4 regions of the Ruminococcus sp. AF20-12LB genome follow, and region 2 is predicted to be linked to each of the others. Evidence: riboswitches for the same ligand, from Rfam matches in the RefSeq annotation. Region 2 holds a riboswitch; each other region holds the start of a gene.
The links. Region 2 has a riboswitch for cobalamin ahead of DWX61_RS02410 (cysteine-rich small domain-containing protein). Riboswitches for the same ligand answer to the same signal wherever they lie in the genome.
Positions count from the first base shown of each region.

Region 1 (5,039 bases), 170 kb from region 2:
GATGGAGCTGAATGCGGGCGGCGATCCGGATGCACGGAAGATTGCCGGTATGTATAAGGAATATCAGTCTATCCTCCGGGGAAACAATGCGCTGGATTTTGATGACCTGATCGTGAAGACTGTGGAGCTTTTTCAGCATAATCCGGATATCCTGGACTATTATCAGGAACGTTTCAAATATATTATGGTGGATGAGTATCAGGATACCAATACTGCCCAGTTTAAATTTGTAAGTCTTCTTGCTGAGAAATACAAGAATCTCTGTGTGGTTGGTGATGATGACCAGTCCATCTATCGTTTTCGTGGAGCAAATATCGGGAATATCTTAGGATTTGAGAAGGTTTTTCCTGAGGCTAAGGTGGTGCGCCTGGAACAGAATTACCGTTCTACCCAGAATATCCTCAATGCAGCCAATGAGGTGATCGTCAACAACACAGAGCGTAAGGAAAAACGCCTCTGGACAGAGAACGAAGAGGGAGATAAAGTACATTTCCGTCAGTTCAACAACGGATTTGAGGAAGCGGAGTATGTTGCAGGAGAAATCATCCAGGGGCGCCGCAACGGGAAATTCCAGTACAAGGATTGTGCAGTACTTTATCGGACCAATGCCCAGTCCCGTCTCTTTGAGGAGAAATTCCTTCTGGCAAATGTTCCTTATAAGATTGTCGGCGGCGTGAACTTTTATGCCCGCAAAGAGATCAAGGATCTGTTAAGCTATCTGAAGACCATTGACAATGCCAGTGATGATCTGGCCGTGCGCAGGATCTTAAATGTGCCAAAAAGAGGAATCGGACTCACCAGCATCGGCCGGGTCCAGGACTATGCGGATATGATGAACCTGAGCTTTTACGATGCTCTCCGCGTGGTGGAGGAAGTACCGTCCATTGGCAGGGCAGCAGGAAAGATCAATGATTTTGTATCCTTTATCCAGGGACTGAAAAGTAAGGCAGAGGCCTATACAGTCCGTGAAACCCTGGAAGAGGTTATTGAGCTTACCGGTTATGTGAAGGAGCTGGAGGCAGAGAAAACGGAGGAGGCCCAGGCGAGGATCGAAAATATCGATGAGCTGATCTCCAAGACAGAATCCTTCCAGGAAGCCATGGAGGAGGCCGGACAGCCGGCAACACTTTCTGCATTTCTGGAGGAGATTGCACTGGTGGCAGATATCGATTCTGTTGATCCGGATCAGGATTATGTGCTGCTGATGACCCTTCACAGTGCCAAGGGACTGGAGTTCCCCAATGTATTTATCGTAGGAATGGAGGACGGTGTTTTTCCGGGATATGCTTCCATCTGGTCCGGTGATCCGTCGGATATAGAGGAGGAGCGAAGGCTCTGTTATGTGGGAATCACCCGTGCCATGAAAGAGCTGACCTTAACCTGTGCAAAACAGCGGATGATCCGTGGGGAGACTCAGTATAACCGTGTGTCACGTTTTGTAAGGGAGGTTCCACGGGAGCTGGTAGATCTTGGACATACCATTCAGGAAAAAAAGCCCAAGGTAGATGATATCGTATCTCCGAAAAGCGCCTATGCCCAGATGAAAATGAATTTCCAGGCAAAGAGCACCCTGCAGAAAAAAGATTTCACAGTGAAGAAGGCGGACAGCCTGGACTATGGTGAGGGAGACACGGTCCGTCATGTGAAATTCGGAGTCGGTATCGTAAAAAATATCGCAGACGGCGGCAGAGACTACGAAGTGACGGTAGACTTTGACAAAGTCGGCGTGAAAAAAATGTTCGCCGGTTTTGCCAAGCTGAAAAAGATCTGAGAGGGATCTCTCCGGGCAGACTATTTCTGCAAAAAACTGTAAAAATCCGGCCTCAAGGTTGTAATTGGAAAACCGGTATGTTAGAATCAGTATCAGCGTAATTGAATTACTGTGAAGTGAACAGTATCACCGGCACATATGCTGCCGGATACTGTGAGAGGGAATCGGGTAAAAAGCCTGAGCGGTTGCGGCCACTGTATACAGAAGAAGGGATTTCACATGCCATTGCAGAAACTCATGTGAGAAGGCGAAATCCCGATGTCAGAGAGATTCTGGAGAAAATTCTGATACATCATTCATGATCGGCTAAAAGATGAATGGTGTATCAGTTTTTATTTTGCGGAGTTTTTTCTGAGTCTGTAAGTCAGGAAACCTGCTTGACAGTATGTAAGTGGGAGCTTCCGTACAAAGTGTTCCGTGCAGATTTTATGAAGCCCCATCTTTTCGGTTACCCATAGGCAACAGGAGATAAAACAGGCGAAAAGAGAGGAAATGAAATGAAAAACAAGTATGTATCCACAAGAATCATGGCAATGGTAATGGCAGCGGCAATGACCGTATCTGCAGCTCCGGCTGTTTATGCCGCAGAGAGAGCAGACTCCGAGACCATCAAGGAAGACAACCAGCCGGCAGCAGAAGACAGTACAGAGTCTGCAGACACCGAAGATTCTTCCGCAGAGGCAACCAAGACAGAATATCCTCTGACCATCACAACCTATGATTACGATGGAAACGAAATCGAAACCACTTATGAAAAAGCACCGGAAAAAGTCCTTGCTGTATATCAGGGAAGCATTGAGACTATGCTCGCACTTGGTCTGGAAGACCACCTGGTAGCTACCGCAGGTCTTGATAATGAAGTTCCGGAAGATCTCAAAGAAGCATTCTCAAAAACAAATTATCTTGACGAATTTACCCCATCCCTTGAAACAGTAACAATGCTGGAGCCGGACATGATCTTATCCTGGAGCTCTCTTTTCTCTGATAAGAATCTGGGAAATGTAACAGACTGGATCGACAAAGGCTGCAACACCTACTACAACACCAATACTCGTCCGGACGGCGACAGAACACTGGAAAATGAATTCACAGATATCTTAAATATCGGAAAGATCTTCGATGTACAGGACAAAGCGCAGGCTATCGTTGATGATGCAAAAGCAGTGATCGACAAAACTCTTACTGCAACTGCAGATGTAAAAGACAAACCAAGCGTAATGGTATTGGAGCCTCTTGGAGATGACATCACAAACTATGGCGTAAAGAGCCTTGGCGGAGATATGGTAACACAGTTAGGCGCAACTCTTGCAAACCCGGATGCTTCCACCGTTGGAAAAGAGGATATCATCGCAGCCAACCCTGACGTGATCTTTGTGGTTTACATGCCATATGCAGGAGATGATCCGGAAACTGTTAAGAACAGCCAGCTTGCAGTGATCCAGGATGATGAGTCCCTGAAGAGCCTTGACGCAGTAAAGAACGGACGTGTTTACCCGATCATGCTCAGTGAGATGTATGCAAGTGCAACACGTACCCAGGACGGAATCGAAACTTTTGCAAAGGGATTATATCCGGACGTAAATCTTGACTGATCGGAGAAAATGCAGTGAAAGAAACAGCTTCACAAAGAAAAAAAGATAAGGTGCTCAGAACATCCATGTATGTGGCAGTTCTCATCGGACTTGCAGGATTCCTTATTTTTTCCATACTTGCAGCCATCACTTTTGGAAATGCGGATCTGTCACTGAAGGATGTATACAGCGTTATCGCTTATAAATTGTTTCATATAAAAAGTCTGTCCGCCTATGCGGAAGGCGCAGTTCATGATGTTGTGTGGCTGATCCGGCTGCCCAGAGTCCTTCTGGCTCTGGCAGTTGGAATGGCTCTTTCCGTGTGCGGCGTGGTGATGCAGGCTATCGTGCAGAACCCGCTGGCAGACCCGTATGTGCTGGGTATCTCATCTGGTGCATCTCTGGGTGCCACACTGGCCATCATGCTTGGAATCGGAAGCTTTCTTGGCGGAAACTCTGTGGGAATCACTGCTTTCATTGGCGCGATGATCACTTCTTTTGCGGTGATGGCCATTGCAAACATGGGTGGAAAGGCAACTTCCGCAAAACTGATCCTTGCGGGAATGGCGGTCAGCGCAGTCTGTTCTGCTTTTTCCAATTTTGTCATTTATATTACCAATGACAAAAATGCGGCAACAGAAGTTATGAAGTGGAGCATGGGAAGTCTTGCCGGAGCAAGCTGGACCAGAGTGGGTGTAATGCTTCCGGTCACGCTGGTGTGCGTGGCTGTTTTCTGGACGCAGTACCGGAACCTGAATCTGATGCTTCTGGGAGATGACGTATCCATTACCCTTGGAACAGATTTGCACAGACTGCGGACTTTTTATCTGATCGTTGCTTCTGTTATGATCGGATTTGCCGTGTACTGTGCCGGTGTGATCGGATTTGTGGGACTGGTGATTCCTCATGTGGTCCGGATCCTTTTTGGAACAGATCACAGAAAACTGCTCCCCTTAAGTGCGCTTCTTGGTGCATCGTTTCTGATCTGGTGCGATGTGGCATGTCGTGTGATCCTTAAAAATTCCGAGATGCCCATCGGTGTGCTGGTATCCATTATCGGTGCTCCCTGCTTTATTTATCTGCTTGTGCGGAAATCCTATGGATTCGGAGGTGCCCGGTAATGAAGATCACCACAGAAAATATTCAGGTTGGCTTTCACGCCAGACAGATCCTGAAGGGAATCTCCATGGAATCCCAGGATAAGGAACTGGTAGGAATCATCGGACCAAACGGAAGCGGAAAATCCACTTTGCTGAAATGCATTTACCGTATTCTGAAACCAGACGCAGGAGCCGTGTATCTGGACGGCGAGGAGCTTCATTCCATGAGTGTTCGAAGCTCTGCGAAAAAAATGGCCGTGGTGGCACAGCACAATTATTATAATTTTGATTTTACGGTCCGCGAGGTGGTTCTTATGGGGCGTGCGCCTCATAAAAAGACTCTGGAACGGGACAATGCAAAAGATTACCAGATCGTGGATGAAGCGCTGAAAACCGTACAGATGGAGGCGTTTGCAGACCGTACCTTTTCCACTCTTTCCGGAGGAGAGCAGCAGAGGGTGATCCTGGCAAGAGCACTTGCCCAGCAGACTTCTGCACTGATTCTGGATGAGCCTACCAATCATCTGGACATTACCCACCAGATCATGCTGATGGAGCTGGTGAAAAAACTTAATGTAACCGTGATCTCCGCTATTC
Region 1 covers NZ_QUGH01000001.1:359,560-364,598, forward strand. The annotation lists gene pcrA (DNA helicase PcrA) at 1-1,771, shown strand, start outside; cobalamin riboswitch at 1,873-2,162, shown strand; gene DWX61_RS01605 (ABC transporter substrate-binding protein) at 2,269-3,363, shown strand; gene DWX61_RS01610 (FecCD family ABC transporter permease) at 3,378-4,463, shown strand; gene DWX61_RS01615 (ABC transporter ATP-binding protein) at 4,463-5,039, shown strand, end outside.
Region 1: another riboswitch for cobalamin. It lies ahead of DWX61_RS01605 (ABC transporter substrate-binding protein); the one in region 2 lies ahead of DWX61_RS02410 (cysteine-rich small domain-containing protein).

Region 2 (5,039 bases):
ACCTATTATTTTTACAGCAAGAGCGGCGTGATGGCTACCGGATGGGTCACAAATTCCAAAAAAGGATATAAATATTATTTTGATCCGTCAACCGGTGTCATGGCTACGGGAACGAAGACGATCGATGGCAAGAAGTATACATTTGGCAGCAATGGTGTCCTGGATACCAACCCGGGTACTGCTACAGTTACAAGCTCCAGGACCATCAAGAATTTCCTCGCCAATGCATTACTTCCGGTAGGAAAGACTCTTTACGTATGGGGCGGCGGCCACAACTGGTCAGATGCGACCAGAAAGGGCATCAGTCCAAAATGGAAACAGTGGTATGACAGCAATTCCAGCTCCTATAATTACAGATATTATATGGATCTCAGTGAAGCTACAGAACAGAAGGGCCTTGACTGCTCCGGCTTTGTAGGATGGTCTGTATATCAGATCATGCAGAGCAGATCCGGCGGACCCCAGTATACTACTGTTTCCGGAGATATTGGATCTTTATATTCCGGTAAGGGAATGGGAACCATCGTTTCCCAGTCTCAGCTGGCAAGCTCAAACTGGAAGCTTTATCCGGGAGATATCGGATACAACAGCGGACATACCTGGATCGTTCTCGGACAGTGTTCTGATAAGAGTGTTGTGATTCTCCACTGTACACCTAATGCCGGCGTACAGATTTCCGGAACACCGACACCAAGCGGAACTTACGGAAGCCAGGCGATCAAGCTGGCAGAAACTTACATGTCCAGGTATCCTGGAGTCAGCAAATATGATTATCATGAATCCAGCGGTAATTATATCCGAAACGGTGCATACTTCAGATGGAACAGAAGCACACTTTCCGATCCCAACGGATATCTGAAGAAAACAGCCAACCAGATCCTTGCAGATCTTTTCTGATCGGAAATACGCGGAAAGAAATTTATATGTAATAAATGACTATAAGAAACATGCGAGGAGAACCTGAGATATCACAGGTTCTCCTTTTTGATGTCAAAATCATTAATAAATGTTACAAAGTTTTAAACTAATTAATAGAAAATCCTTGCAATCCAAATAACACTGTGTTAATATATAAAAAGATTGAAACAAGATATTTCAAAAGTATTACAAAAAAACCAACGAAGCGGATGGTCAGATCCGCTGTATTAAATTAGAATCAGATTGCGAGGGTGAACAGTCATGAAGAAAAGGATATTATGTCTGACACTGGCGCTCATCATCAGCGGAGCACAGGTAGTCAGCGTAAGCGCAACAAGAGAAGATGAGGCAGCACTTCAGCAGGAGATGGATGCGACCAATGAACAGCTGAATGCGACTTATTCCAGATTGGATGAGCTTTCCTCACAGAAGTCACAGATTGAAGGCGAGATTTCAACTCTTGATGCCAATCTTGTAAACGTGATGGTTTCGATCCAGACACTGGAAGGAGATATCTCCAATAAGGAAGCCGACATTGCATCTACACAGACCAACCTTGAGAAGGCCAAAAATGCCAAGCAGAAACAGTATGAGGCAATGAAGAAACGTATCCAGTATCTCTATGAGAAGGGTGGAGACGATGCATGGTTCCAGATGATGCTGAATGCAGAGAACCTGTCTGACCTTCTTACAAGAGCAGAGTACACACAGAAGACTTATGAGCAGGACCGTAAGAGCCTTGAAAAATATTCCAATACGATCCAGCAGGTGGCAAACCTGGAAGCACAGTACACACAGGAGAAGGCAGAGCTGGAGGGGATGAAGCAGGAATATGAAGCAGAGTCCCAGAACCTGCAGGCACAGCTGGATGAGAAGCGTGCCACATCCGCAGATTATGATAATGAGATCGCCTACGCACAGCAGCAGGCTACAGATTATGCAAACCTTCTTGCAGAGCAGACTGCAGAGCTTCAGAGATTAGAGGCTGAGCGTATTGCAGCAGAGGAAGAGGCAAGACGTCAGGCCGAGGCTGAAGCAGCAGCGAGAGCACAGGCTGAGGCAGAAGAGGAAGCAAGACGCCAGGCAGAGCAGGAAGCACAGCAGGATGAGGCGGACGAGAGCGAAGATGTACAGTACGATGAGGACGGCAACGTGATCGAGAATACAGATGAGGATACTGCAGAGGATGACACCGAGCATGTGGATGAAGATGCAGACAATGGTGAAAATGATGATGCGTCCGGGGATACTGAGAATACAGAGGATAATGCAGACGCAGATTACGATAACAGCACAGATGCATCCGAAGAAAGTGCAGAGGACACATCCTCAGACAGTGACAGTTCTTCTTACAGCAGCGGTTCAGGATCTTCTGTTGTGAATTATGCCACACAGTTTGTAGGAAATCCTTACGTATGGGGCGGAACAAGCCTTACCAATGGTGCAGACTGCTCCGGATTTGTACAGAGTGTCTATGCGAACTTCGGAGTCAGCCTTCCGAGAACATCCTATGAGCAGCAGAATGCAGGTACAGAAGTATCCTACGCAGATGCACAGCCGGGAGATTTGATCTGCTATGGCGGACACGTGGCTATTTACATGGGTAATGGCCAGATCGTTCATGCATCGAACTCTCAGGACGGGATCAAGATCAGCAATGATGCTACATACAGAACAATTGTATCTGTAAGACGTCTTGTATAATAAGAACGTACAACAGAAAATAAAAACACAGCAGCCCGACAGCAGTTTGTCGGGCTGTTTTTTATGTCGTAAAAAACACTGAAAACCCATGGAACGGAGTAAACAGCAACAAAATATGCTCATAAATATATAAATATTGAAAATAGTATTGACATATAATTAACAGGATGTTATTATGATGTCAGTATAATTCCATATTGAACATAGCAAGTGCTGAGGATGGCTGACAGTTATGTATTGATTATCAGAGGTCCGCAGAAAAGGGAATCAGGTGTGAAACCTGAGCGATCCGGTCACTGTAACGGAGGAGCAAATCTCATAGTCCATTGTACGTATGTATGAGAAGGAGAGAGGAGCCATGATCCCGGAGCCAGGAAACCTGCTTGTTATGGCGAGGTTAAACTTCCGTGTAAAGTGTAACAACCATTTCAGGGACTCCGCACCCCTGGGACGTTGTCTACTTTTTTACGAGAGTAGGCATTTTTTTATGGAATGCGCCTGTTCATATGAATTATACATGATTAAATGGCAGGCGATACTACTCCGGATACATTCGTTCCCTCCGCGCACTCATGAACGGATTATATTTCTACCCCGGGGTGGCATCGCTACCTCTTTTTTTATAGGAAAATTTATGCGTGGTTATGTCAGGAGAGGAGAAAAGAGCCATGGAGAAGCCATACTGGGAAGGCAAAGAATACTCTTACTTCAGCCACAAAAATTGTGAGTACTTTCCATGCCATAAAGGAGCAGATCCGGAGAACTTCAACTGTCTGTTCTGCTATTGTCCTTTATATGCACTGGGAGATAAATGTGGTGGTAATTTTCGCTTTACGGAAAGCGGCATCAAAGACTGCACCGAATGCAAGCTTCCTCACAGAAGAGAGAACTTCGGATATGTTACAGGTAAATATAGCGAGCTTGCGGAAATTGTACGGAAGCAGCGGGAAAAATAAAAAACAGGTCAGTTCAGATACAGGAAAATGTATATTCCTGTGTTTGAACTGGCCTGTTTTGTTTTGGGGTGGACAATAGCTGTTATCTGTCGGAAAAAATACAGAAGATCATTCTCTGGTTTGGAGAAAAACCTTGAGTCTGGGAAGCTGGTTGTTGAGGATCAGCTGTTCTGGAAACATGGCCTGATGAACAAACTCAGCAGCATAGGTAAAATCTCCGATATGCTCCGGGCCATGGCTGTCACTGGAAAGAAGCAGCGGCAGATCATATTTGCGGCAGCATCGAAGGATCTCGAAACAGTTTTCTCTTGTGTCGCCACGATAGCCATAAGGTGCAAGAGAAGCTTCGTTGATCTCAAAGATCGTGCCGGTTTCCCTGGCAGCCCTTGCAAGCGCATCATAATTAACCGGGTAATGAGTGTTATCACTATGTCCGAGGATCTTCACACAGGGGTTTTTCATTACATTGATAAAAGCTTCTGTGTTTTCGGCTCTGGTACCGCAGCGGTAATTCCAGGCATGCATGCTGGCAATGGCGTAATCAAGTTTACATAATAATTCCTGGTCTAAATCTACCGTTCCGCTGCGGTCAAGGATATTCAGTTCAATTCCGTAGAGTAATTCCACACCGAAATGTTTTTTAGGAGAATAGGTAAGGCTGCGGAAATAGGAGGAAGTTCCGGCTGCAAGAGTGCCGGGACCGTGATCAGTGATCCCGAGAAGCCGGAGACCTTTCTCAGCAGCTGCACGTGCCATGTTGGTGATGGTACATTCCGTGCCGTGACCACTGGCGATGGAGTGGGTATGCATATCAGAAAGATACATAAAAATACACCTCTTTTACTGTTTGAGAACATGTAACAGAGCGGAATGCGAATGTCCGCTTTACATAAATTTTTTTTGAAAAACAAAGGAATTTCTATATAAATCCAAGTATGGCAGAGCAGAAAAGCAAAGTCAATAGAGAAAAACATAAAAATACAAAAAACAAATAAAATCAACAGGGTGCAACCAATAAAAACCACAAAAACAGCTAGAAACACATGTTGGATTTCGTTGACATCGAAGTAGGGGTAAGGTATAATAAAACTACATGAGCACATAGCCGGACAGGAGCGGTTCTGGAAGCGCAGAGGCAGACAGATCACCAGAAACAACCGGTTATGAGAAAGGAGAATCATGGAGAAATTTCATATAGCAGATGTTCCGAAAACAGACAGGATCACACATCTTGTAGATAATCTTTATGCAAAGATGCCGGTGATCGAATCTGCCAGAGCAAAACTGATCACAGAGTCTTACAAAGCAACAGAAGACGAGCCGATCATCACCCGCAGGGCCAAGGCATTTGCCCACATCCTGCACAACATTCCAATCATCATCCGTGATGAGGAGCTGATCGTCGGAAGCAGCACTTTGGCGCCGAGAGGATGTCAGACGTTTCCGGAGTATTCTTTCCAG
Region 2 covers NZ_QUGH01000001.1:532,748-537,786, forward strand. The annotation lists gene DWX61_RS02400 (N-acetylmuramoyl-L-alanine amidase family protein) at 1-897, shown strand, start outside; gene DWX61_RS02405 (C40 family peptidase) at 1,180-2,622, shown strand; cobalamin riboswitch at 2,854-3,023, shown strand; gene DWX61_RS02410 (cysteine-rich small domain-containing protein) at 3,291-3,578, shown strand; gene DWX61_RS02415 (phosphatase) at 3,687-4,403, opposite strand; gene DWX61_RS02420 (glycyl radical protein) at 4,758-5,039, shown strand, end outside.

Region 3 (5,039 bases), on a different contig from region 2:
GGGCAGCCCTGTTCCGGAATGGTATCTGAAAATATTTTCTTTTCCTGCGATCCGATTCTTCGCATTTTCGGTTCTTTTACCGGAATAGAATCAAACAGATCTTTTGTATAAGGATGTACGGCAGTCTCCTTTAAGCTGTCCGTATGATCGATAAACTCGACCACGCGTCCCTGATACATGATAGCCACCTCTTTGCAGAGATATGGAACATTGGACAGATCGTGAGTGATCAGTAAATAGGTCATCTCATATTTTTCCTGCAGTTCATTTAACAGATGCAGGATCTGCTTTCGTATGGAATAATCCAGACTGGATACCGGTTCATCACAGATCACAAGTTCCGGTCTTAATACCAATGCTCTCGCAATATTAGCTCTCTGACACTGACCTCCTGAAATCTGTCCAACATAACGGTTGCGAATATCCGGATCAAGCCCCGTCTGGATCAAAGCTTCTTTTACCCGTTCTTCATACTCTCCCTCTTGCAATTTTTCATGTAATTTCAAAATTTCCAGAATATTTTCTCCAATGGTATAACCGGGATCAAATACCCCGCTGCTGCTTTGAAAGACCATCTGAAGATTCTTGCGATATGGACGAAACTGCTTTTCAGACAAATCCTGCATTTCCTGTCCCTGAAACCAGAATTTTCCATCTGTAGGTTTCTCCAGGCCGGCGATCAGCTTTCCGAATGTAGTTTTACCACTTCCACTTTCACCGATCAGGGCCATGGATGATCCTGCGTGGATTTCCAGACTTACATCATCCACTGCCTTCACAATTTTTTTCTTGCCATAATATTTTTTTAAATGTTCTGTCTTTAGTAACGTACTCATACTTTTCCCCTATAAAACTGCATCCAACAGTTTTTTTGTATATGAATGCTGCGGATGATAAAAGATCTCTTCAACTGTTCCGTTTTCCACTATTTCGCCGTCTTTCATGATCGAAACATCATCTGCGATCTCTGCCACCACACCCAGATCATGCGTAATAAATAACACACCCAGATTTTCTTTCCTGGATAGCTGATAGATTTCTTCCAGGATCTGCTTCTGTACGGTTACATCCAATGCTGTCGTCGGCTCATCTGCAATCAGATAATCCGGTTTCATGGACATGGCAATGGCGATCATAACACGTTGGCACATACCACCAGACAATTCGTAAGGTTTTTTCTTCATCAGTTCTTCCGGATCACGCAGATTCATCATCCGCAGACTTTCCAACGCAGCTTCCCTTGCCTGTTTTTTGCTCATTCTGCGATGTTTCCTCAGTCCTTCCAGAAGCAGTTGTTCAACTGTAAAAAGCGGGTCAAGAGCAGCGGTCGGATCCTGAAAGATCATTCCGATCCTGTCTCCGTATAACTGTCGTTTTTCTTTTCCTGATAACTTCAGAAGACTCTTTTCGTTCAGTGTCACATCTCCGGATATCACCTTTCCATTTCCTGCAAGCAGATTCATGATCGTCAGAGAGGTAACTGACTTGCCGCTTCCGCTTTCTCCCACCAGAGCATGGATCCTTCCGCGCTTTACTTCCAGGCTAACATCTTTTACTGCATGAACCATTCCGTGAGAGGTCTGAAACTCCACATGTAATCTTTTTACCTTTAGAACATCATTTTTGGGCTGTTCCATTTTGTATTCCCTCCCCCAGATAATTAAATGCCAGAACAATGATCATGATCAGTATACCCGGATAAAACATCAGTCTTGGATAAGTCTGGATATAACTTTTACTGTCACTAAGCATGATCCCCCATTCCGGTGTCGGTGCCTGCACACCAAGGCCGATAAAGGAAAAACCGGCAATTGACAGAATGATCGAACCGATTTCCATTGTTGCCAGTGCGATCACAGATGGCAGGATATTTCTCAATACATGCCTGAATATGATCCTTGCGTGGCCGCAGCCTCCGGCTTTTAGTGCGGTCATATAATTTTTATTTTTTTCCTGAAGTGTCAATGCACGGGCAAGCCTTGCATATTCTGCCCAGGATACGACCGATAAGGACAGGATCAGATGAGCGCCGCTGGCTCCTACGGTTCCTGCAATGGCAAGTGCCACAATAAAGACCGGCATAGCCATAAATACATCAATGATCCTCATAATTATCGAATCGATTTTTCCACCTACGTATCCGGCAAACAGTCCGATCGGCACCCCGACACATACGGTGATCAGAAGCACCGTAAAGCTATAGCTCAGTGAATACCGGCTGCCCCAGAGAAGTCTTGATAAAATACATCGTCCCAGCTGATCAGTACCTAAAGGATATGCCGCCGACGGATTCTTTAATTTTATCGAAACATCCACAAGCAGTGGATCATGCGGCGCCAGTACAGGTGCAAAAATAGCTGCCAATACAAAAATTATGACCACCATCAATCCTATTTTTGTTTTTGGTGACCGGAATACCTGTTTCCAGTACAGATTCTGGATCATGCTTTTTTCTGTTTTCTGCTTTCTTCTGCTTCCCATTCTATGATCTCTCCTTTACTTTAACTGGATTCGCCGGTCAATCGCAGAATAGGCGATATCCACAAGAAAATTTAATACTACAATGCCAACAGCCAGAATAAAGATAAAACATTGCAGCACCGGAGTGTCTTTTGAGATCACGGATTTCAATGCCAGATTTCCGATTCCCTGAATTGAAAAAATACTTTCTATCACAGCTGAGCCACAGAAAAAACCGATCACAATTGATACCAGACGTGTCAGCACAGGAATCAGAATATTTTTCAGACCATGACGCAAAATTACATTTACAGATGACAATCCCTTGGCTCTGCTGGCACGTATGTAATCCTGCTTCAGCACCTGTATCATATTGGTACGGATCAATCTCGTCATAATTCCAAAGAAACTGATATCCATGGCAAATGCCGCAAGAATCGGGATGCCTCCGGCATCTCCTCCGATCACGGAAATCACTTTTAGCTTTACTCCAAATATATATAGCAGCATCAGACCGATCCAGAAAGACGGCATAGATACACTGAGGGACGACAAAATGCGAATGACTTTATCCAGAACTCTGTTTTCATAAATTGCCGACAAAATTCCGAGAGGGACTGATACGATCATCAACAATAAAAACGAAGTAACTGCCAGTTTAAATGTCTGTGGAAAATATCTTTTTAATTCCTCAAAAGCCGGTTTTCTGGTAGAATATGATTTTCCAAAATCGCCATGAAGTGCCTGATCCAGCCATTTCCCGTATTGTACCAGCACCGGCTGATCCAGTCCTTCCTCATGCCGTACTTCTTCTATCTGCTCCGGTGACGGGTGCTCGTATTTTTTCTCCGCCAGAACTCTGGCCGCATCACCTGCCGATATAAAACTCAGCATAAAAATAATAAATGTAACCGCCAGAACTACCGGAATCATAAATATAAAACGCTTTGCAATTACTTTTCCCATTTTCATTTCTCCTCATTTTTCATCTGTTTATTCGGTTAAAATAAAAAAGGCTGATATGATCCAGCATCATATCAGCACAAAAAACAAACCTCCACCTCAGGCAGAGCTTATTCCTTCTGTATCCCATCCGAATCAGAATTCTTCTGTCAAAAAGGCAAGTCTCCTGACTCCAGTTCTTCCTACTTACCATCTTCCCGGATCTCTCCAGTGATATTTTGGTTTTCGTCCCTGTCACAGTAGCGGTGGCTGTTCTGGCATTTCACCAGATTCCTTATTAAGTACTTTGTACACCCTTCTGACTATTCAATTTTCATAGTTGCAACGAATAAGTATTATAATATCATACTTTTCTTTTTATATAAATAGTTTTTCTGTCAAATATGAAATATCTGAACATTTCATATTAAAACCCGGATATTTTCCGCCTATATATCATTATAGATTCCTCAAGTAAATGACATTATGTATGAACAGTGACTTCTTTATATTTCCGTATAATGATCATATAACTTACGAATAATAAAACAGCTGCGCTGCTCCATGCACAGATCTCTGCATAGTATATTCCATCTTCGCCGATCATTTTTGGCAGCAGCAGCGCAACACTGACACGCATTATAAATTCTGCAATGCCGCTGGCAAGCGGAATCAAAGTATTACCCAGGCCCTGGATAGCGGAACGATACACATACAGCAGATACAGCACCCACAAAAAAACAGCCATAATAAACAAATACTTATATGCTATATCCAATACCTGTCGGGTCTGATCCGGTTCACCGGATACAAACAGGGACAGTACATTACGTCCAAACAACACCATCATACCGGAAATGAAAGCCGAAGTGAGCACTGCCATATAAGTGCCGCTGCGCACACCTTTTCGAATCCTCTGATATTTCTTTGCACCAAGATTCTGGCCTACATAGGTTGTAATAGCATATCCATATGAAACGGCAGCCATCTCCAAAACCCCATACAGCTTGTTCGATGCCGTAAATCCCGCCACAAACAGAAAACCAAATCCATTGATCACATACTGTACCACAAGTCCTCCCACGGAGATGATCACATTCTGTATCGCAAGAGGAACTCCCAGTTCCAAAAGCCGCAGGCTCATAGAGGGCTGCCTGTAAAAGTCCTTCTTTTCCAGGCGGATATCCGGGATTTTACGTAATACGATCAAACAGTACAAGGCTGAAAATCCCTGTGCGATAACGGTTGCCACTGCTGCTCCGGCTATACCCCAGCCAAAAACCGCCACAAATAACAGATCCAGTCCCACATTGATCACTGCTGCCACTGTCATTGCGATCAACGGAGATCTGCTGTTTCCAAGTGCCCGAAGGATCGCTGCAAATATATTATAAGCAGCTATGATCGGGATTCCTGCAAAGATCAGCCGCAAATATAGCATTGTCAGATCAATGACATTATCCGGTGTCTGTAAAAATAAAAGAACATGATAAACTGTACCTTCACTTACTGCGAGTACGACCACAGACAGTAATGCTGTCATGATATAGCTTTTCGCCACTGCGCATTTCAGATTTTCTTTTTCCCTTGCTCCATAATATTGAGATACAAGAATAGAAAAACCCTGTGTGATACCT
Region 3 covers NZ_QUGH01000017.1:33,919-38,957, forward strand. The annotation lists gene DWX61_RS16665 (oligopeptide/dipeptide ABC transporter ATP-binding protein) at 1-836, opposite strand, end outside; gene DWX61_RS16670 (ABC transporter ATP-binding protein) at 846-1,637, opposite strand; gene nikC (nickel transporter permease) at 1,618-2,481, opposite strand; gene DWX61_RS16680 (ABC transporter permease) at 2,497-3,426, opposite strand; cobalamin riboswitch at 3,563-3,736, opposite strand; gene DWX61_RS16685 (MATE family efflux transporter) at 3,887-5,039, opposite strand, start outside.
Region 3: another riboswitch for cobalamin. It lies ahead of DWX61_RS16680 (ABC transporter permease); the one in region 2 lies ahead of DWX61_RS02410 (cysteine-rich small domain-containing protein).

Region 4 (5,039 bases), on a different contig from region 2:
TCCTCATTCTGGTTCATGAATGCATAAGTAGAACGAAGAGACTGAAGCTCCTGGATGTCGTAATTGTCATTTCCCTCAAACTCAACCAGGTTCTCTGTTTTCAGGTTGTAAGCGATATCGATCTCACCTGTCTGAAGAGCCATGGAACGTGTTGTCTGGTCATCGACACATTTCAGAGTAACTCTGTCAAGCGGAACTTCGCCATCCCAGTAGTTCTCATTCTTTACTACAACGCAGGAGTCTGTCGGGCTGAAAGACTCTACTGCATAAGGTCCTGTACAGATCGGTCCTTCCATTGCAAATGTGGAATCATCAACATTTGTATCAACGATCAGAAACAGCGGGTCTGCAAGGCATCCGGCCATGTTTGCGTTTGCTCTGTTCAGGTGGAAGATCAGGTTCTGTCCGTCAACTTCAATACTATCAAGGTCAAAGAACTCCGGAACACGGTCGCTCTTCTCAGCTGTACGCTCGATGGAAGCTTTTACCATCTCCGGTGTCATATCATCGCCGTTGGAGAATTTTACACCCTCACGGATCTTGAATGTCCATGTTTTTCCATCTTCACTGTTGTCCCACTCTTCTGCAAGACATGGAACGATATCACCGTTCTCATCGAATTTTGTAAGGCACTCACCGATCGCATAACGGGATACAACCCAGCTGAAATACTGCTCTGTCGGCTCAAGTGTATCTGCAAAGCTTGTTACTCCAATCGTGATTTCCTTATCACTGCTCTTATCGCCCTTTGCCTGAGCCACTGTTGTCATAGAAAAAGTCATCATACATGCAAGTGTAGCAGCCAGCACTTTTTTAACTACGTTATTTCTCATTTCATCCTCCTAAAGATAAATATACTGATTATTGGTGTTGGTTTGTTACAGAAACGTTTTTTAATCCTGGCGCGGATCCAGTACATCACGGATGCTGTCTCCAAGCATATTGAAAACAACAACACAGATCACGATCGCAATACCAGGGTAGATCATAAGCCATGGCGCTTTTGCCATGTAAGTTCTTCCTTCATTCAGCATCAGTCCCCACTCCGGTGTCGGCGCAGTTGCACCAAATCCCAGGAAAGAAAGAGAAGCCAGCTCCAGCATCATGGTTCCGATATCTGCTGCCGCAGTTACCACCATCTGGGTTACCATGTTCGGAAGAACGTGTACAAGAAGAATTTTCCAGGTCTTTGTTCCGTTTACCACTGCAGCTTCTATATAAAGACTCTTCTTGACTTTCAAAACCATACTTCTTGCAAGGCGGGCATACTTCGTCCAGCTTACAGCCGCGATGGAGATAACGGCATTTACCAGGTTTGGTCCCAGCATACCGGCAATGGCGATGGCCAGTACAAGGCCGGGGAAAGAGATCATCATATCTGCGATACGCATGATCACCGCGTCCACAACGCCACCGAAATATCCGGCAATAACTCCTAAAAATGTACCGATCACAAAAATCACCGCAACCAGACATAATGTCATGATCAGGGAAGTTCTTGTTCCGAAAATAACACGGGAAAGAAGATCTCGTCCAAGTTTATCCGTTCCGAACGGATGAGCGGAACTCGGCTCCTGCAGTGATTCAGTCATAACTGCATTCAGCGGATCATATGGCGCAAGCTGCGGTGCGAAGATCGCAACGCCAATTACCACCAGGCCCAGAATGAAGAAAAGAGTGAACTGTTTATTTTCTTTAAATACTCGTAATACCTTTTTCAATTATCTATCCTCCTTAAGTCTTGGATCGAGATAAGTGTAGGACAGATCCACAAGCAGGTTGATGCACATGTACAGGATCGCGATCCAGAGTACATAGCCCTGTACAAGAGGATAGTCACGACAGGAAATTGCCTTTACTGCCATATTTCCCATACCAGGCCAGTTGTAAATGATCTCTACAACTGCGGTACCTCCAAGGAGGCTTCCAAGGGAAAGACCCAGCAGTGTTACCAGCGGAAGCATTACATTAGGAAGAACGTGTTTCCAAAGGATCACGCTTTCTTTGATTCCACGCATTCTTGCACCGGTCACATAATCCTGGTGAAGCTCCTCCAGCACCGCACTTCTTACCTGGCGGGTATATTTCGCAGACATGGCAAGTGCAAGAGTCAGTGCCGGAAGGATCATAGACTTGAAATCCGTACTTCCTCCTGCTACATTGATCCAGCGAAGCTGAACACCAAAGATACTGAGAAGGATCAGGCCCAGCCAGAAGCTTGGAACAGATACTCCCACAAAGGTAATTCCTCTCACAAAATAATCCGGGAATTTGTTCTGATATACAGCGGCCAGGATTCCAAGCGGTATGGAAATAATGACCATCATCAAAAGTGCCAGCAAAGACATCCTCAGCGTCGGCCAGAAACAAGATACCAGTTTATCCGTTACCGGCATTTTGAAAGAATAGGACTGTCCCATATCTCCTGTAACAACACCCTTCAGCCAGGAACCATACTGCACGAGAAAGGGCTGATCAAGGCCAAGCTCATGTCTTGTCTGTTCCAGAAGCTCCGGTGTCGGAAGATTACCACATTCTGTCAGCATGATCTCCGCAGGATCACCAGGTGACAGGTAGGTCAGTCCAAATGTGAAAAAGCTGATTCCAAATAATACAATGATGATCTGGAGAAATCTTTTTCCTATTTGTTTCTTTGTCACGTTTTACTCCTTTCCTCATTTGATGCGATTTTAACATTGCCGTTTTAATTGAGTTAGATAAAAAAACTACTGGATTCTTATTATGCAGAACATGCATGGAATTTTAGAAATTTGCACGAAAAAAGCCCGCGATGAAATACGGGCACATAAAAAAATATGCTTCCTATCTTCCGTAAGAATCATTTTAAAACAATTGCAAGCAGGTCTCCTGACTTAGGATCCTTACCCTCAGGCACCTTCCCGGTCTATTTCTCACGCACTCGACCAGTGGTATTTTGTCTGAGGATTCCCCCTTACAGTGACGGGATCGTACCGGATTTACACCGGTTTCCCTATTAATCCTCTCGGAACTTACAACGGCTGATGTGAAAATCAGCAAATGCTGTTAAATTACCTAAATATTATACGATAAAACTATAGTTTATGTCTATGGAAAAATGTTATATTTTTTGAAAACTCATAAATTTTGTTAAAGATGCTTGAATTGTATATATCCCCCATTGGGGATTTGACAATTAAATTTATTTGATCTGCTAAAAAAACACGGATTTTACCTCGCTGTTTTTACAAATAGAATAGCAAATGGTAAAACCCGGTTTTCTTACTGTTTCAATATGATTTCAGACAGAAGCGTTCTGAAAAGTCTGTTTACTATCAGGTCAGAGTATCTGTGATCGCCGCATATGCGATCATCGGTCCGTCTTCAATGATATTCAGGCTGGCTGTCTGATAAAGTACGACTCCGTTTTCAGTTGCAATAGACGTGTAAAGTAAATTTCCATAGTAATCTCTCAATTCACCCAGTTCTTCTCCCTTAAAGAAGTACTCTCCAGGCTTCTTGGATGGATACCAGCATCCGGTATACGGCGCATATTCATAGACTACATTTTCAAGAAGCATCTGACGGTAATGCTTCAGACCATGACACGTCTTTCCCTGGAGATGAAAAACAAGGTGACGGACGTCTCTTTTATCCTGTTCTACTTCCTCCCAGGTCCAGTAGCTGTGTCCGCCTCTTTCGATAAGAATACTTGGAATTCCAAGAGAAGAAGCATAATTATAGGCGCCACCTGTGGCGGTTGTGGAACGGACTACATATTTTACGCCGATATGCCGTGCCATATGCAATGACTTCTCTGCTGTTTTTTCATCTACAACCCCTACATAATAAACATAGGGATGAAGTTGTTCGAACCCATCTCCGCTGTGCAGGTCGATATAATAATCTGCTATAGAAAAAAGTTTCGTCACTATAGTATAGGCAATACGATCTGCAGCTGTTCCCTCAGGATCTCCGGGGAAAACGCGGTTCAGGTTCTTGCCATCCTCATAGACCAGACTCATGGTGCGATGCTCAAAGCCGCTGACGTTGACCAGTGGAACGATGATCACATTTCCCTTCAGTTCTTCCGGCTGAAATTCTTTTGCAAGTTCCATTGCTGCCTGGATTCCCACATACTCCGCACTGTGTATTCCTGCCGTGATCAGGACCGTCGGTCCGTCTTCCACTCCGCATATCACAGTTGCCGGCATTGCCATGCCATTTCCTGAGATCTTAATTTTTCCCTGTGCCTTCTCTCCTTTTTCAATCACCCAGTCATCAATTTTGATCATTGATTGTTTCCCTTTTCCTTTTTTATATTTCCGCACTTTTGACGATAAGTATATCATGCCTAACCGAAATTGTATATATTCTTTTTAGGATTCCGGGAATACAGAAAAAAACTTCCGTAACCGTTTTTCTGACCCGGTGTACAGAAGCTTTTTTCCTGAATGATATATGATTTATCTTTTCGCCAGTTCCCTGGTGATTTCCTCCCAGCTGACTCCTTTTTCCACCATGAGTACCATCATATGATAAAGAAAATCTGAAATTTCGTATTTAATCTCTTCTTTATCCGGATTTTTGGCTGCAATGACGATCTCTGTGCATTCTTCACCGACTTTTTTCAAAATCTTGTCGATTCCTTTATCAAAAAGATAATTAGTATAGGAACCTTCCTTTGGATGTTCTTTTCGGTCAGTGATCACATCATACACATTCTGGAACACGTGAAGTGGGTTGGTATCATCGTACTCTTTTTTCATCAGCGGTTTGAAGAAACAGGTACGGTTTCCTGTATGGCAGGCTGCGCCCACCTGCTCCACTTTGGCAAGGATCGTATCATTATCACAGTCAATGGTAAGAGACTTTACATACTGTACGTGTCCGGATGTCAGACCTTTGGTCCAGAGCTCATTCCGGCTGCGACTCCAGTATGTCATTTTTCCAAGCTTCAATGTTGTGTTAAAAGCAAGCTCATTCATATAGGCCAGCATCAGTACTTCATCCGTCCGGTAATCCTGGACAATAACCGGAACCATTCCGTCACTGTTTAA
Region 4 covers NZ_QUGH01000002.1:337,949-342,987, reverse strand. The annotation lists gene DWX61_RS04290 (ABC transporter substrate-binding protein) at 1-833, opposite strand, end outside; gene nikC (nickel transporter permease) at 894-1,721, opposite strand; gene nikB (nickel ABC transporter permease) at 1,722-2,660, opposite strand; cobalamin riboswitch at 2,842-3,030, opposite strand; gene DWX61_RS04275 (M14 family metallopeptidase) at 3,315-4,274, opposite strand; gene hisIE (bifunctional phosphoribosyl-AMP cyclohydrolase/phosphoribosyl-ATP diphosphatase HisIE) at 4,446-5,024, opposite strand.
Region 4: another riboswitch for cobalamin. It lies ahead of nikB (nickel ABC transporter permease); the one in region 2 lies ahead of DWX61_RS02410 (cysteine-rich small domain-containing protein).